DNA from 2 places in the Variovorax sp. M-6 genome. Region 1 is predicted to be linked to the other one. Evidence: riboswitches for the same ligand, from Rfam matches in the RefSeq annotation. Region 1 holds a riboswitch; the other holds the start of a gene.

Region 1 (3,406 bases):
CGGCACATAGGCCGACCAGGCGATCGGGGTCTTGTTGGCGCGCGCCTTGGCCAGCGGCCACAGCGGAACCTGCTTCTTGTTGGCGTGCTGGTGGCGCACCTTGTCGTAGTCGGCGTTGATCTCGTTGATGTAGTTCGCCGCCTGGTCCGACAGCAGCGACTGCGCCACGCTCACGCTGCGCGAGGCGTCGGGCACGTAGACCACCGGCCCTTCGTAGTGCGGCGCGATCTTGACCGCCGTGTGCACCCGGCTGGTGGTGGCGCCGCCGATCAGCAAGGGGATCTTCTTGATCCGGAAATGCTCGTCCTTCTGCATCTCGCCGGCGACGTACTGCATCTCCTCGAGGCTCGGCGTGATCAGGCCCGAGAGCCCGACGATGTCGGCGCCCTCGACCTTGGCGCGCGCGAGGATCTCGTGGCAGGGCACCATCACGCCCATGTTCACGACCTCGAAGTTGTTGCACTGGAGGACCACGGTGACGATGTTCTTGCCGATGTCGTGGACGTCGCCCTTGACGGTGGCGATGACGATCTTGCCCTTGGTGCGGACGTCGCGGCCGGCCGCCTCGTCCTGGCGCTTTTCTTCTTCGATGTAGGGAATCAGGTGGGCCACCGCGGACTTCATCACGCGGGCCGACTTCACCACCTGCGGCAGGAACATCTTGCCCTGGCCGAACAGGTCGCCGACGATGTTCATGCCGTCCATCAGCGGCCCTTCGATCACGTGCAGCGGACGGCCGCCCCTGGCCAGGACCTGCTGGTAGGCCTCTTCCGTGTCTTCCACGATGAAGTCGGTGATGCCGTGCACCATGGCATGCGCGAGCCGCTGGTTGACGTGCACCGGCTGCTCGGGCGTGCCGCGCCACTCGAGCTTCTTGCTCTCGTCCTTGGCGCCGCTCTTGGCGGTCTCGGCGACCTCGACCAGGCGCTCGCCGGCGTCGGGACGGCGGTTCAGCACCACGTCTTCCACGCGCTCGCGCAGTTCGGGCTCGAGGTCGTCGTACACGCCCACCATGCCGGCGTTGACGATGCCCATGTCCATGCCGGCCTGGATCGCGTGATACAGGAAGACGGTGTGGATGGCTTCGCGCACCGGATCGTTGCCGCGGAAGCTGAAGCTCACGTTGGAGACGCCGCCCGACACCTTGGCGCCCGGCAGGTTGGCCTTGATCCAGCGCACCGCGTTGATGAAGTCGACCGCGTAGTTGTTGTGCTCCTCGATGCCGGTGGCGATCGCGAAGATGTTCGGGTCGAAGATGATGTCCTCGGGCGGGAAGCCGATCTCGTCGACCAGCAGGCGGTAGGCCCGCTCGCAGATCTCGATCTTGCGCTCGTAGGTGTCGGCCTGGCCCTTCTCGTCGAAGGCCATCACGACCGCCGCCGCACCGTAGCGCCGCAGCAGGCGGGCCTGGTGGCGGAACGAGTCCTCGCCCTCCTTCATGCTGATCGAGTTGACGATGCCCTTGCCCTGGATGCAGCGCAGGCCGGCCTCGATCACCTCCCACTTCGAGCTGTCGACCATGATCGGCACCCGCGCGATGTCGGGCTCGGAAGCGATCAGGTTCAGGAAGCGCACCATCGCGGCCTTGCTGTCGAGCATGGCCTCGTCCATGTTGATGTCGATCACCTGGGCGCCGTTCTCGACCTGCTGGCGCGCGACGGCCAGCGCTTCCTCGAACTGGCCGTTGAGGATCATCCGGGCGAAGGCCTTGGAGCCGGTGACGTTGGTGCGCTCGCCGATATTGACGAACAGCGTGCCCTGGCCGATCTGCACCGGCTCGAGGCCGGACAGTTTCATCGGGGGCGGGTTCTGGGACGCGGAGGAATCGGTTGGCATGGGCTCACCTGCAGGACATTGGGGTCAGGCGAGCGTCGTTGCACTCCAGGGACTGGAAGCCCAAGCCTGACGCGGCCGCCCGGATGGACGGCGGCGCTGCAACGCTCCTTGGGAGCCGCGGATTTTACGCCGGCTGGGCGGCGCCGGCGGCCGATGCCGGCAAGCCGAAGATGGCATCGAAGGCCCAGTTGAAGACAAAGGTGTAGACCAGGAAGAAAACGACCAGTCCCAGGTCCATCACCAGCGCCTCCCACAGGCTCACGTCCAGCCACCAGGCGAATATCGGCACCAGGAAGGCCACCAGGCCGCCCTCGAAGCCGATCGCATGGGCGACGCGGCGGCGCACGCTGCGGCCGCGCACGGCCTGGCGCGACTCCCAGCGCTCGAACAGGGCGTTGAACGTGAGGTTCCAGAGCACCGCGATGACCGAGGCAATGACCGCCAGCACCCCCGAGTGGCCCAGGCCCTGGCCCGACATCAGCGCCAGCCCCGCGCTGGCCACGACGATGGCGATGCCCTCGTAGAGGCTGATGTAGACGACGCGGCGCTTGAGCCCTTGCATGAAATTCGATCCTGTGTTGATGGGTATTGAGAGGTACTTTATGTTCGATTCCCTGATATATAAAGTTATCTTCTTTCAATTCAACTGATAGATCGGCGCCCATGAGCTTTTCCAGCGACAACGTGGAGGTGTTTCTCGCGGTCATCGACCACGGTTCTTTCTCGGCCGCGGCGCGGGCCCTGGGCCGGGTGCCCTCGGCGGTCAGCATGGCGATCGCCCATCTCGAGGCCGAGCTCGACCTGCTGCTGTTCGACCGCAGCGGCCGGGAACCGCAGCCCACCGAGGCGGCGCGTTCGCTGGAACCGCAGGCGCGCCTGCTGGCGGCGCAGCTCAAGCAGCTCCAGGTGCAGGCGCTGGCGCTCACCCGGGGGCTGGAGAACCGGCTCACGCTCGCGATCGCGCCCGAACTGCTCGCTGCGCCCTGGAGCGGCCCGCTGGCCGCCCTGGCGAACGAATACCCGCTGCTGGAGGTCGAGGTGCTGGCCGCGCCCCAAGCCGACGCGCTGGCCCTGCTGCACAGCGGCCGGGCGCAACTGGCGCTGGTGTTCGAGCGCCCCAGCCTCGATGGCCGGGAGGGCTTTCAGGAGGTGGCCAGCGACACCATGGTGGCCGTGATGGCGCCCGACCACCCGGTGCTGGCCGCGGCCGGCGGCCGGCTGCGCGAGGAGCACCTGACGACCACGCGGCAGATCGTGGTCGCCGGGCGCGACCTGGCCACCAGCGACCCGCGCTTCGTCTTCGCGCGGCACGTCTGGCGCACCGACAACGCGCTGGCCGCGCTGAGCCTGATCACCGCCGGCCTGGGCTGGGGCTGGCTGCCGCGCAACTTCGCCCGGCCGCACGTGGCAGCGGGCGCGCTGGTGGAGATTCCGTTCGAGAACCTGTCGAACGGGCTCGACCTGTGGGTCGACGTGGTGTGGTCGCGCGAGCGGCCGCTGGGCCTGGGCGCCCAGCGCTTCGTGGCGCTGATCGCTCGCAAGAAGGACTGACGGCGCGCCGGTCGGCTCC
Region 2 (3,406 bases), on a different contig from region 1:
TGGCGGCAGACCTCGATCAGGCGCCGGGTCTGCGCTTCCACGCCGTTGGCGGCATCGATCACCATCAGGGCCGAGTCGACCGCGGTCAGCACGCGGTAGGTGTCCTCGGAGAAGTCCTTGTGGCCCGGCGTGTCGAGCAGGTTGATGACGTGGTCGCGGTAGCTCATCTGCATCACCGACGAGGCGACCGAAATGCCGCGCTGCTTCTCGATCTCCATCCAGTCGGAGGTCGCGTGGCGCGAGGCCTTGCGCGCCTTCACCGAGCCGGCGATCTGGATCGCGCCCGAGAACAGCAGCAGCTTCTCGGTCAGCGTGGTCTTGCCGGCGTCGGGGTGGGAGATGATCGCGAAGGTGCGGCGGCGCTTGGTTTCGGAGGCGAAGGTCATGGGGGTGAACGCGGTGCGCGCTCACGGGCGCGGGCTGCTGAAGGCAAAACCCACGATTTTACCGTTCAGGCATTCACATCGGGGGTGTGAAGCCTTTGCGGCCCACCAGCATGCTCGATGCGGTCGGCCTGCCGTCCTTCACCTGGGCGGTCACCGTGACCTTCGCGCCTTGGACCACCAGCGCCGCCTGGTCGTCCTGGGCTGGCTTGAAGGTGACGATCGGGGTGCCGCGCGGGACGATGACGGTCTTTTCGCCGTCCTTGTACCTGAGCACCAGCTTCTTGCCGCCTGGAACCGTCGCCGGCGCCGCCGCGAGCGCGGAGACGGTCGCGTTGGTCATCGTTCCGTTGGGCATGTAGTCCCAGGGGCGGAAGCCTTCGCCGGTGCCGCGCATGGCTTCCGGAAACACGAGCACCTCGACCGCCCGCTGGGTGCCGTCGGGCTGCGGCAGCGAACCCGCGCCGACGAAGCTGTTGGGCTTGATGGCGGCCATGTCGAGCGGGAGCACTTCGAGCACGCGCATGTCGGCGGGTCGCACCAGGGTGACGATCTCGCCGCTGCGGTCCTTGATCGTGAGCGAGTTCGCGTCGACGTGCGCGATGGCGCCGCGCACGCGCACCGTAGGCTCCGCCGCCGGGGCCTGCGCCGGGGCGGGCAAAGACAGCGTGGTCGACGCGGCCATCGCGAACGAAGTGGCAAGGATCTTTGCTTTGGACATGAGGAGCGGCCGGACGGGGCGTTTTGGGGGTGGGATTGGCAGTCTAGGCCGAACCGAAAGGCGCTGCTTGCGGGCTTGCCTGCGTCACACGCTAAAATACGCCGTTCCGAGGAGCGTTGCAGCGCCGACAGGCGTGAGGCTCGGACCATCATCGCAACCACGCTCACCCGCTGTTCTCGCGGTGAGTCCATTCCCCGAACGCAGTGGCATCTTTCAAGCTTGCTTTGGAGCCAACATGAGCGCAGTTCTCAAACCGTCCCCCGTTTCCACCGTCGACCAGGCGATCGCCGATCTCTCCCTTGCCGCCTGGGGCCGCAAGGAAATCCGCATCGCCGAAACCGAGATGCCCGGCCTGATGGCGATCCGCGAAGAGTTCGCCAAGGGCCAGGCGCTCAAGGGCGCGCGCATCACCGGCTCGCTGCACATGACGATCCAGACCGCCGTGCTGATCGAGACGCTGCAGGCCCTCGGCGCGACCGTGCGCTGGGCCTCGTGCAACATCTTCTCGACCCAGGACCACGCCGCCGCCGCCATTGCCGCCGCCGGCACGCCGGTGTTCGCGATCAAGGGCGAGTCGCTGGAAGACTACTGGGACTACACCCACCGCATCTTCGAATTCGGCCCCAAGGGCTCGGCCGGCGAAGGCCCGAACATGATCCTCGACGACGGCGGCGATGCCACGCTGCTGATGCACCTCGGCCAGCGTGCCGAGAAGGACCAGAGCGTGCTGGCCAACCCGACCAGCGAGGAAGAGCGCATCCTGTACGCGGCGATCAAGGCCAAGCTGGCGGTCGATGCGACCTGGTACACCCGCAAGTCGGCCGAGATCATCGGCGTGACCGAGGAGACCACCACCGGCGTGCACCGCCTGAACGAGATGTCGGCCAAGGGCACGCTGCTGTTCCGCGCCATCAACGTCAACGACTCGGTGACCAAGAGCAAGTTCGACAACCTCTACGGCTGCCGCGAATCGCTGGTCGACGGCATCAAGCGCGCCACCGACGTGATGATCGCCGGCAAGGTGGCCTGCGTGGCCGGCTACGGCGACGTCGGCAAGGGCTCGGCCCAGGCCCTGCGCGCCCTGAGCGCCCAGGTGTGGGTGACCGAGATCGACCCGATCAACGCCCTGCAGGCCGCGATGGAAGGCTACAAGGTCGTGACGATGGAGTACGCCGCCGACAAGGCCGACATCTTCGTGACGACCACCGGCAACAAGGACGTCATCACGCACGACACGATGGCGAAGATGAAGGACCAGGCCATCGTCTGCAACATCGGCCATTTTGACAACGAGATCGACGTCGCCTCGATCGAGAAGTACGAGTGGGAAGAGATCAAGCCGCAGGTCGACCACATCACCTTCCCGGACGGCAAGAAGATCATCCTGCTGGCCAAGGGCCGCCTGGTGAACCTGGGCTGCGGCACGGGCCACCCCAGCTTCGTGATGTCGTCGTCGTTCGCGAACCAGACCATCGCCCAGATCGAGCTGTTCACCAAGCCCGACGCCTACCAGGCCGGCAAGGTCTACGTGCTGCCCAAGCACCTCGACGAGAAGGTCGCTCGCCTGCACCTGAAGAAGGTCGGCGCCATGCTGACCGAGCTCACGGATGCCCAGGCGGCGTACATCGGCGTCGACAAGAACGGCCCGTACAAGCCCGACACCTACCGCTACTGAGTCCCAGGCCTTGCGTGCCGATCAGTTGCTCGTCGAACGCGGCCTCGCCGCTTCGCGCTCGCAGGCCGTCCGCCTGATCGCCGGCGGCTTGCGCTGGCGTGACGGCGCCGACTGGCGCGTCGTCGGAAAGAACCGCGACGAAATCCCCGAAGCGGCCGAGCTCGAACTGCTCGACGCCGCCGAGGCCCGCTACGTCTCGCGCGGCGGCCTCAAGCTGGAAGGCGCGCTGGCCGCCACCGGCATCGACCCGCGCGGCCGGCGTTGCCTCGATGTGGGCCAGTCGACCGGCGGCTTCACCGACTGTCTGTTGCAGCAAGGCGCCGAGCATGTGGTGGGCGTCGACGTCGGACACGGCCAGCTGCATGCGCGCGTGCGCGACGATGCGCGCGTGACCGCGGTCGAGGGCGTCAACGCCCGTACGCTGACGGCGGATGCCTGGGCCTCCGAGTCCGCCGACGATGAAGTCGTCGATCAGGATTTCGGCCTGATCGTCGGCGACCTCTCGTTCATTTCACTCACGCTGGTGCTGCCCGCGCTGGTGCCGCTGCTGGCGCCCGATGGCGACATGCTGATGCTCGTCAAGCCGCAGTTCGAACTGCAGCCGGGCCAGGTCGGCAAGGGCGGCAT

The links. Region 1 has a riboswitch for S-adenosylhomocysteine ahead of metH (methionine synthase). Riboswitches for the same ligand answer to the same signal wherever they lie in the genome.
Region 2: another riboswitch for S-adenosylhomocysteine. It lies ahead of ahcY (adenosylhomocysteinase); the one in region 1 lies ahead of metH (methionine synthase).

What each region holds. Positions count from the first base shown of each region.
Region 1 is NZ_JBFREQ010000047.1:10,136-13,541, reverse strand. Features, by position in the region: gene metH (methionine synthase) at 1-1,836, opposite strand, end outside; S-adenosyl-L-homocysteine riboswitch at 1,860-1,952, opposite strand; gene AB4Z46_RS32180 (PACE efflux transporter) at 1,961-2,398, opposite strand; gene AB4Z46_RS32175 (LysR family transcriptional regulator) at 2,500-3,387, shown strand.
Region 2 is NZ_JBFREQ010000008.1:58,473-61,878, forward strand. Features, by position in the region: gene AB4Z46_RS11390 (peptide chain release factor 3) at 1-386, opposite strand, end outside; gene AB4Z46_RS11395 (hypothetical protein) at 460-1,104, opposite strand; S-adenosyl-L-homocysteine riboswitch at 1,207-1,276, shown strand; gene ahcY (adenosylhomocysteinase) at 1,340-2,779, shown strand; gene AB4Z46_RS11405 (TlyA family RNA methyltransferase) at 2,790-3,406, shown strand, end outside.